One region of the Gilliamella sp. CG22 genome, then DNA from elsewhere that is predicted to be linked to it. Evidence: riboswitches for the same ligand, from Rfam matches in the RefSeq annotation. Region 1 holds a riboswitch; the other holds the start of a gene.

Region 1 (5,737 bases):
GCCCTATTTATCGCCAAATGATTCGGCTGGATTTACGGCATATTATTCAAATAATTTTGGCTATGAAGAACATAAAAAACTCTCTAAATTAGCCGAAAAAATGGCTTATAAAAACAATATTCCAGTGCTTGTATCCAATCATGATACTGATTATACAAGAACGTTATATAGTAAAGCTCGCCACCTTTATCGAGCTGAAATGCGACGCTCAATAAGCTGTGATGGTGAAGGTCGAAAAAAAATTGATGAAATATTAGCGCTATACAAATAATCCTAAAAACATTTGAGTATTGGCTTGTATGATTAGAGGTATGTTATGAAAGAGTTTATTATTGCACCGTCAATACTTTCAGCAAATTTTGCTTGTTTAGGTGAAGAAACCCAAAAAGTGATTGAAGCAGGGGCTGATGTAATTCATTTCGATGTCATGGACAATCACTTTGTGCCTAATTTGACAATGGGGTCAATGTTTTGCCAAGCACTACGTGACTACGGAATAAAAGCCCCAATCGATGTCCATTTAATGGCATCCCCTGTCGAAGAACTTATTGTCTCTTTTGCAAAAGCTGGAGCTAGCAATATCTCTATTCATCCCGAAGCAACGATTCATCTTGACCGAACGTTGCAACTTATCAAAGATCATGGTTGTACCGCTGGTTTAGTTTTTAATCCGGCTACTCCGTTAGATCATTTAGATTATCTAATGGATAAAATTGATATTGTGTTATTAATGGGAGTTAATCCTGGTTTTGGTGGGCAATCTTTTATCCCGTCAACATTAAAAAAATTACGACAAGTTAAACAACGTATTATTGAATCAGGTCAAAATATACGACTTGAAATAGATGGGGGCGTCAAAGTCGACAATATTGCAGAAATAGCCCAAGCAGGCGCTGATATGTTTGTTGCAGGGTCTGCCATATTTGGTCAGCCTGATTATAAATCAGTTATTGATGCCATGCGAAAAGCATTAGCAGGAGTAAACTATGCCTAAACTGGATGACATTCAAGCAATAGCATTTGATCTGGATGGCACACTCGTTGATAGTGTACCCGGACTTGCATTAGCAATTCAGCAAATGCTTGCCGACTTACAATTACCTACTGTTAGCAAAGATCAAGTTAAAAATTGGGTTGGTAATGGCATCGATGTTATGTTAGAACGTACCTTTAAAGCAATCGATATTACCCCAACAGCAGAATTGTTTAGTCAAGCTAAAAATTGCTTTAATCAGCATTATGATAAAGTTATCGATGCAGAAACAAAACTCTTTCCACATGTTAAAGAGACCTTAAAAGTGCTTTATGATAATCATTATCCATTAGCACTTGTTACCAATAAACCTGCACAATTTTTACCTGCTTTATTAGAATCATTAGGCATTAAAGAATATTTCAAACTGGTGCTAGGTGGTGGTGATGTTATCAAGCTAAAACCTCATCCTGCCCCGCTTTATCAAGTTATGGCAACGTTTGGGCTCTTTTGCGATCAATTACTATTTGTTGGTGACTCGAAAAATGATATCACCGCAGCAAAGAATGCTAACTGCCCTACTGTTGCGTTAAGTTACGGTTACAACTATGGTGTATCCATAGCGACCAGTGACCCCGATTTTTTGTTTGACGATTTCAAAGATATATTAACCTTGTTACCACTGCCTAAAGCTGAGGCAAAAAAATAAGAATGAATAGATTAGGAATAAAATATGAGTAAACCGATTGTATTTAGTGGCGCTCAGCCATCAGGGGAATTAACACTTGGCAACTATTTGGGAGCCTTAAAAAATTGGGTCGCTTTACAACAAGAATACGATTGCGTTTATTGTATTGTAAATCAACATGCCATCACAGTACGCCAAGATCCACAGAAGCTACGCAAAGCAACGCTCGATACCATGGCGCTTTATTTAGCATGTGGCATTGATCCTCAAAAAAGCACTATATTTGTACAATCTCATGTACCTGCTCATGCTGAATTAGGGTGGGCATTAAACTGTTACACTTATTTTGGTGAACTCAGTCGCATGACCCAATTCAAGGATAAATCATCACGACACGCTGAAAATATTAACGCAGGGCTTTTTGATTATCCTGTTTTAATGGCAGCTGACATTTTATTATATCAAGCTAATTTAGTACCGGTGGGTGACGATCAAAAACAACATCTCGAACTATCACGTGATATTGCAATGCGCTTTAATGCCCTGTATGGTGACATTTTTACTGTTCCTGAACCTTTTATCCCTAAAGTTGGTGCAAGAGTGATGTCTTTACAAGACCCAACGAAAAAAATGTCTAAATCCGATGAAAATCGAAACAATGTGATTGGCTTACTTGAAAATCCTAAAGACATCGAGAAAAAAATCAAACGAGCAATGACCGATTCTGATGAACCGCCTGTTGTACGTTATGATTTAAAAAATAAAGCTGGTGTATCAAATTTATTAGATATATTAACTGGTGTAACAGGAAAACCAGTCACCGAACTTGAAAAAGAGTTTGAAGGTAAAATGTATGGACATCTTAAAACGGAAGTGGCAACGCAAGTGATTGATATGATAAGTCAATTACAAACACAATATCACCAATATCGTGATGATGAAGATTATCTCTTTTCAATCATGAAAGAAGGCGCTGAAAAAGCTCGAGCTAAAGCGGATATCACATTGAAAAAGGTCTATGACGCTATCGGTTTTGTATAGTCTAAAATCAAATAACATAATTATTATTAACACTAAACAGTATTATTTGGCTTAATATAGGCATTTATTATCATCATGACAATAAAAGATATAAAAGCCATTTAATTAAAATAGGTTAGTTATGAAGATTATCATTCTTGGAGCAGGACAAACAGGCAGTGCGCTTGCAGAATATCTTGTTACTGAAAAACAAAACGATGTCACTGTTGTCGATGAAGATCATGATAAATTGCAATCTTTGCAAGAACGCTTTGATTTACAAGTTATTTGTGGAAAATCATCTTATCCACAAGTATTAGAGAGTGCTGGCGCGGAATCGGCTGATATGCTTGTTGCCGTTACCAACTCTGATGAAATCAACATGATGGCATGTCAAATAGGGCATGTCATGTTTAATATTCCGCAAAAAGTGGCGCGTATCCGCGCACCGGAATACAATGATGAAAGATATCCTTTTTTTAATAAAGAGTGTATCAATATCGACCATATCATTGCACCAGAAAACCTTATTACTAACCATATCAGTCATCTTGTTCAATATCCAGGCGCATTACAATTTGCCTCATTCAACGATACCCGTGTATGTCTAGTCGCTGTTATGGCATATTATGGTGGCGCGCTAGTTGGCAGTGAGCTATCAGAACTTAAAGAACATCTTCCGCATGTTGAAGCTAGAGTCGTTGCTATCTACCGTAAAAATCGCTTTATTCGTCCACTGGGTTCTACCTTAATTGAAGCTGGTGATATGGTGTATTTTATTACTCCGCCAACCAATATCAAAGCCGTGACCAGTGAGCTACAACGTTTAGAAAAACCTTATAAACGAATTATCATTAGTGGCGGTGGCGGCATTGCGCTTGCACTGGCTAAGCGTTTAGAAAATGATTATCAAGTCAAACTAATTGAACGCAATGCCGAACGAGCAGAACTCATTGCTGAACAGTTACTTAATACCACGGTATTACATGGCGAATCATCAGACCAAGAATTGCTATCCCAAGAACAGATTGAACTGACAGATCTTTTTATTGCGGTAACCGGCGATGATGAATCCAATATTATGTCATCGATGTTAGCGAAAAGAATGGGCGCTAAAAAAGTCATCGTCTTAATTCAAAAACAAGCTTATCTTGAACTCATTAATGACAGTGTGATTGATATTGCTATTTCACCCCAACACGCCACTATTTCTGAACTTTTAAGTCATGTCAGACAAACAGGCATCGTCAAAGTTGTATCACTACGACAAGGCGAATCTGAAATTGTGGAAATCGTTGCGCATGGTGATAAAGAAAATTCAAAACTGGTCGGAAAAAACATCAATGGATTAAAGCTACCGTCTGGGGCAACAATCGGCGCAGTTGTACGTGATGAAGATGTTATTATTATCAACACGGATTTAACGATTGAAGAGAATGATCACCTAATTATTTTCTTGCCGGATAGAAGAGCGATTACCGATATCGAAAAATTGTTACAATAACATTTAAATCAAAATTTTCTATTATACAAACTTGTTAAAAGCCAATAGGCAGTTCATAATATAAGCATAATTTTGACTCGGGGTGTTTTTTATTCATTAAAAAACTGAGAGTTTACCCGTTGAACCTGATCTGGATAACACCAGCGTAGGGAAGTCTAGCCATTCAACTTTACAATAGGCAAATTCTTCCCGATAAATCAAATAAGGAATGAACATGTCAGTAACCACATCGCTTCAAATCACTCAAGTTACACCTTTTATTAATCTTGTCAAAACGCAACGCCCATTAGTTCATTGTATAACAAATGATGTTGTACAAAATTTTACTGCTAATGTCCTACTTGCTATTGGTGCTTCACCAGCAATGATTATTGCTGAACAAGAAGTGGCTGAATTTGTTAAAATTGCTAATAGTTTACTGATTAACATCGGTACAATTAATCACAATACCGCCAAAAGTATGCTACTTGCAGCAAGCCAAGCTCAACAAAGCCAAACTCCATGGGTACTTGATCCTGTTGCCGTTGGTTCGGCACTTGCTTATCGTACCGAAATTGCGCATCAATTATTATCATTTAAACCCACCGTTATTCGTGGCAATGCTTCGGAAATCTTAGCGCTAAGCGGTCAATTTGCATCATCAAAAGGCCCGGACAGTCAAGACTCGACAAAATCCGCTTTACAATATGCAAAACAATTGGCACAAGACTACCAGACTATCATCGCCATGACTGGTGACATTGATTATATTACTGATGGTCATACGACTTACGCTATAGCAGGCGGTGATATTGCTTTAACCAAAATTACCGGAACAGGCTGTTCCTTATCTGCTATGGTTGCAGCGTTTATTGTAAATTCAACCGATCCACTTTTAGCCACAGCAGCCGCTTGCTTTATGATGAAAAAAGCTGGAGAAAAGGCAAATAAACAGCTTGGATTAGGCAGTTTTGCCGTATCGTTATTAGATCAATTATCACTATTTTATTCATCATACTAATAGGGACGTAGCATGCAGAAAAAGTTGGATCTTACTCTCTATTTAGTGCTCGATCCGACACTATGTGGAGGAATCAGTGGCATGGTCGACACCACCAAAATTGCCGTTGCCAACGGTGTAACCGCCGTACAATTACGATCAGAACAAGAATTGACAGGCAAAGATTGGTATAAAGCTGCTTTAGCCTTGAAAGAAGCACTCAGTCAGACATCGGTACCGCTATTGATTAATGATCATGTGGATATTGCTTTAGCTGTCGATGCAGATGGTGTGCATGTTGGTCAAAATGATTTGCCCGTTGATGTAGCTCGCCGATTGATCGGTAAAAATAAATGGTTAGGGCTATCTGTTTCGAATCAGCAACAACTTGAAACCGTGCCTTGGCAAAAGGTCGATTATATTGGAATTGGTCCTATCTATCCGACCTCGACCAAGAAAGATGCATCCTCGGCACTTGGTATTGAGCAGTTAACTCAATTAGTCAAAACCAAACATTGCCCTGCTGTTGCCATTGGTGGTATCGACGTAACAAAAGTTACAGAAATAATACAA
Region 2 (5,737 bases), on a different contig from region 1:
TTCGTATTCATTAATTAAATCTTGAAAAGCGTCGCTACTTTTCAATAATGATTGCTCCACATACTGACTATAAGGTGCTTGGTGAATTTTATCAGCCCATGCTTTGACTTCTTCAAGTTCCGATAATGTTTCCTCGATCAAGTATTGAGTGTTATCAAGATTAAGCGTTAAATTGTGTTGAGGTAATTGCAAATCAACAAAGATACTCAGTAACGTTTTGCGAATTGGCCGATATTCAGACTCTAATAATAGCGACTCATAAAGCATTGGAATGCGGTTAATGTTTGCTTCCTCACCGTGCATAGCTAAAAAGTTAAAAAGTCCTTTTTTTGCTAAATAGCGTTGCAAACTCAGGCATTTGTACCAAGCATTAGGGGTTATGAGTTTTCTTGCTTTACTCAGTAAATCTTCTAGTATCTTTGGCTCTAAATAACAAAATTTTTGAGACAGGTGGCACCAAGCCTCTGAGTTTAAATAAGATAGCTGATTTTGCAAAAATTTTAACCCATTGATGAGTCTATCACCTTCTAAATTACCTGTTTGGATATTTTGAATTTTGAACAAGGGTAACCATTTTAATAGCCGCTCCCGAAGATTTTCCGTGATATTTAAAAAAGCTTCACTCTCTTTTTTAAGCCACTGTTGATGAGGGAGGGGATCATCAACATCAAATTGGATAGGTTGGTTATCAAGATTTGCTGTTCTAACGTGTTCAACTTGAATAAATTGAGTCAGTGATTGATTAAATAAATTTATCGTAATTGGATCATTTGAAAATTCTGTTAATTCTGATAATGGACTATGTTCAAATTTTGCCGGTAACCACAGTGAAAGTAAGGGTGAACACTGATCTTTAATCATTGATAGTTGTTTGACATCAAGATTCTGAAATATTTTGCCTAATTCCGGTACGGTTAATTTGGGTGAATTGTTGGCAATCGTGATTAAATCAGCGATTAACTCCCGATAACTTAAACCAAAGTGGGTCTGTTGAGTATATAATGCCTCATCATATTGATCGAGCTGTGCTTCCAGTTTTGTTACTGTTTTTGCCAGTTTGATACGCGCTTTAATGTAGTCATCTGAAGGCAGGTTTTTGTCCAGCAAATCAAGCTGTTGACGAATACTATTGATCAATTTGGATCGATCAGCATTAATATCGTTAATCATTATACTGCGCGTATCAAGGCCTTCGGCAGTTAAACGCTTATGAACAACTTCAAGGGCCGCTTTTTTTTGACAAACAATCAGTACCGTTTTATGGCGTCCAATTGCGTCGCCAACCATATTAACAATGGTTTGACTTTTTCCGGTTCCTGGTGGGCCTTCAATTAACAAACCGGGGGCTAACCGTGCTTGTAAAACAGCGTTTTCTTGGCTTGGGTCACTGGCAACCGAAAAAAAACAATTTTGTACGTCTGGTTTTTCAATTTGCTCATCGATTTGAGAATGGGATTTCAGTTTTAGTGCGGTTTCAAGTGCTGTGTTGTCGTAGTCGAGTTTTTTTAATTGACTAAGTTCTTCACCAATTGATTGTCCTATAAAGTTGGCATCAAATAACACAGCGGAACAAGCAAAATAGATTTTACCTTTTTCTGGTTCAAAGGATGTTGGTAAATCATCGATTTGACTCGACAAAATTTGTCCTAACGACTTTAATTCATTCATAACCTCAAGGGTATTTAACGTTGAACGTAATAATAAGTCATCAAAAACATGTTTCCATTGATTAAAAAGTGTTTTGCCCAAAATCCCTTTAAGTGCGGGATTAATTCTTATTTCTTCTCGTTGACGATCAAAGGCGAGTGTAAGTCGTTTCATTGATGCCATATCGTCATTCATTTTTATGGGCCAAAGTAATAACGGTGCTATTCTGGGTAACCGATTGCCACTGGTTTCTTGATAAACTAAAAAAGGAAAGCCCATATAAAGACTGTCAATGCCCGTATCCCGTTGATAAATAGTGGTTGTCCGAAATAAGTTGCGTAATTTAATTTCAAGAAGTTCATTCGTTTCGAATACGGCTTTAATATCGATTTGTTGCTGACGAGGTTGTCGAGCAAGAATATGATCAAGTAGTTTATTTGACGGTAAAGATGCGGTTCCTAATAAGTTAAGATCAATACGTGGTGTAAAACGACCTAGGTTCATCCTAACTAACGGGCCTTGCAAGATACTCATTGATACTTTTTTATGAAAGAAATCGATAATTCGAGATGAGTATTTTTTTAACGGCGGTTTAATCCAATGTTCATTAGGAATGCTCAATAAAACCAAGAGCCGACAAAATGGTATACGTTTTTCAAAACGATACTGCTGTGTCCACTGATCGAGCTCTTCATGACCCAGTTCGGCAAATCCTTCTATTCGCTCATCCAATAGTTGATATAGTCTTAACCTAGGTTGCTTAAAATAATTTGCTAACTCTTCATTGCTTAATATATCAATATCATAATCATTGGCTAATTGTTTACATTCATTGATGACGTTATTTGCCGTTTTAAATTGATCTTCTTGTGCACTGAGTAAAATGATTAGATCATCTTCACTAATATTGTTATGTTCCATTAATGATAATAATCCAAGATTATTGGCATCAGGAAAGAAAGATGAGCGTTTAGTCCACATTGCCATTAATTGGTTTTTAGAACAGGCTAATTGAAGTGTTTTTAGTCGGTTTTCATCCAATTTGATTTGTAAATTTGATGCACGTAAGCGAACATTATTGGCGCGTATAGATAATTGCCATAACCCTAGTTTAGATTTATGCTCTTTAATAGGCATAGTTTCACTAATCAATTGAAATTTTTTTAATGGTTTTGTATCAATAGAATTTTTGAATGAAACGGATAATAGGTCATAATGATATGTTTTATCATCGATCATTTGCTTACTTAGCATTTCATTATCGAATCGTTCAGTTTGGCAATGACCACAGTGACGCTCTAACTCCATTTTGTATTCCTTATATTCAACTCAATGTTGATGTTATTTTTATCATTTTTATTTATATTGAATTGTAGAATGACAATGATTATTTATAAAGACTAATTTTAATACAGTCGATAGAAAACACGCATTTTAGCCCGATTTGGGTTAGCAAATGGCATCTATTATTTTGTTAAATATACAATTCAAAAAAAGCCCGAAAACTCTTATTGGTTTTTAATTTATCTATATTAAATCAACATCAATATATTTTGAATTCATTATGACCTCTTAAGTAAACCGGCTTTGTGCGATGATCTTTTAAAAAACGAGCTACTCTAGTTATTCATCATTTATATTTTTACGGATTGCTTAACTGGATGCTGTCACAGGAATATGACGAATCTTAGGGTTGTTAATGAGTAACCAATCGGGTAAATTACTTTCTTTTTCAACTAGCCAAATAATGGTATTTATAAATAATCGATCGTTTGAACCTTTAGGTTTTGGGTATTCAAGTTGCGAAAGTGCTAAAGAACGCGCAAAAAGTTGATGCTCACTAAAACTCATATTATGACGATTTTTAGACAAATGTGATTCATAATCAATTATCAACGCAACAGGCTGTTGATCATAGCTGACTAGTTGATCTAACGTGTTACTTAAATGATTTATTTTTGCGGAATCTTTTTTGGGAACAGCATTTAATCTTAGGCGTTTAAACAACGTATCGCTTTTAATTGCGGGTAAGTCTGGTGTTTGAATTTCTTCGAATCCAAAAGCTGAATTCCACAATAAGACGTGATTAAATTTTGCATTTTTTAATATTCGATAAATCGACAAGACTAATGTTTCGGAAATGATGGTTTCAGTATCAATTTTCGATTGTTGTCGATCATGAATGTTTCCGGATAAAACGAATTGAGGTTTTGAATTTAGATAGCGATTTAAATCACGCATCCAGCGAGGGCTCTTGAAAGATTGAGACATAATTAATCCTTTAATAAAAATCAAATAACTGACGTTTTTATTATATACAAAGCAATTGAGTAACATCTACTATTTTTTTAATTAATAACTTATTTTTATTTGGATTTCTTGAATACTCAATCCGTTAAACAGTGATTAAACTTAGGTAATAATCATAATAAGAGACAATTAAAATCGTTTTAAAATTATCTAATTTTTGAGCATTAATTCGTTACCTTTTTACCTTAACAGTGATTAAACTTGCTTGTTATTATTCATGCTATCGCAATTACAACTGTTTACAATTAATGAGGTAAACACTAAACTATTTATCGTTCTCAACGGGGTGCCCAAATGGCTGAGAATGTTGATTAACATAACCCGTCGAACCTGAACTGGATCATGCCAGCGGAGGGATTTGAGTTATTGTGTCTGCTCAAACCTTTTGTCTTTTATTTACTATTTTGGAGGCAAAATGTTTCGTAAGAATCTTCTTTTGTTTTTTGTTTTTTCAGCTTTTTTCTTGATTGATACCGCCAATGCTAAGCCAACTTTAACCGTTTATAGTTACAATTCTTTTATGTCTGAGTGGGGCCCAGGTGAGGCGATTAAGCAAGGTTTTGAAGCGGAGTGTGATTGTCAGTTGGATATCATTTCGTTAGGGGATGGTGTATCTATTTTAAATCGGATCCGGCTCGAAGGGAAAAAGACCAATGCCGATGTTATTTTAGGCTTAGACAATAACATTTTACAGCAAGCTAAGTTGGCCAATATTGTTATTCCTCATCAAATCATTAAACCTGATAATCTTAACACTGATTGGTGGGATAATGATTTTCTTCCTTATGATTATGGTTATTTTGCTTTTATTTATAACAAAGATAAAATCAAAAATCCTCCCCATAGTATGCAACAACTTGTTGATAATAAAGCCAATTGGCGAATTATTTATCAAGACCCAAGAACCAGTACGCCAGGACTAGGTCTACTGTTTTGGATCAAAAATATCTATGGCGATGATGCTGCCAATGTATGGAAAAAGATCGCTAAAAATACGGTAACCGTCACCAAAGGCTGGAGTGAATCTTATGGCATGTTTTTGAAAGGCGAAGCTGATTTTGTTTTAAGCTACAGTACATCGCCGATTGCTCATATTATGAAAAATGATCCTCGCTATGAGGCAGCCATTTTTGATGAAGGACATTACCGTCAGGTTGAAGTAGCAGGTATAATCAAATACAGTCAGCAACCTGAGTTAGCACGTCAGTTTTTACAGTATTTACTCAGACCTGAAGTACAACGTCAGATTGCTGAAAAGAATGTGATGTACCCGATTATTCAAACGACATTACCTGAGGCTTATCAGCAAATAAAGCCTGTCACTAAGGCGTTAGAATTTGGATCTGAGCAAGTTGAAAAAGGACAAAAAGCTTGGATTCGTGAGTGGCAATCAGCGATCAGTAAGTAATAATAGACATTAACATGTTGAATTTCAGAACGTTAATACCGGGTATTCTTGCCGCCAGTAGCATAATGGTTGTACTGGGTAGTGCATTATTATCCATTGGTTATTACGCAATAACTTCAGGTGAGATTGACAGTTATATTGACAGCTATTTATTACATATTTTGTGGATAACTGTTTATCAAGCCACACTATCAACATGTCTTTCTATTTTCTTTGCTATATTAATGGCAAAAGTTTTATCCATGGTTGAGTTTTGGGGTAAAGGTTTATTGTTGCGAATAATGCCGGTGACGTTTATTTTACCTGCACTAGTTGTTGTGACAGGGCTTTTATCCGTTTATGGGCAGCAGGGATTACTGTCAATCTTTGTGG

Evidence for each region. Region 1 has a riboswitch for thiamine pyrophosphate ahead of thiM (hydroxyethylthiazole kinase). Riboswitches for the same ligand answer to the same signal wherever they lie in the genome.
Region 2: it holds a riboswitch for thiamine pyrophosphate, as region 1 does, so the genes downstream of both, thiB (thiamine ABC transporter substrate binding subunit) here and thiM (hydroxyethylthiazole kinase) in region 1, are expected to answer to the same signal.

Annotation. Positions count from the first base shown of each region.
Region 1 is NZ_JBIDFK010000001.1:59,585-65,321, reverse strand. Features, by position in the region: gene ACGH46_RS00300 (Dam family site-specific DNA-(adenine-N6)-methyltransferase) at 1-271, shown strand, start outside; gene rpe (ribulose-phosphate 3-epimerase) at 317-994, shown strand; gene ACGH46_RS00290 (phosphoglycolate phosphatase) at 987-1,682, shown strand; gene trpS (tryptophan--tRNA ligase) at 1,707-2,702, shown strand; gene trkA (Trk system potassium transporter TrkA) at 2,824-4,185, shown strand; TPP riboswitch at 4,254-4,354, shown strand; gene thiM (hydroxyethylthiazole kinase) at 4,400-5,185, shown strand; gene thiE (thiamine phosphate synthase) at 5,198-5,737, shown strand, end outside.
Region 2 is NZ_JBIDFK010000010.1:16,222-21,958, reverse strand. Features, by position in the region: gene ACGH46_RS09040 (AAA domain-containing protein) at 1-2,955, opposite strand, end outside; gene ACGH46_RS09035 (hypothetical protein) at 3,301-3,918, opposite strand; TPP riboswitch at 4,230-4,332, shown strand; gene thiB (thiamine ABC transporter substrate binding subunit) at 4,373-5,365, shown strand; gene thiP (thiamine/thiamine pyrophosphate ABC transporter permease) at 5,380-5,737, shown strand, end outside.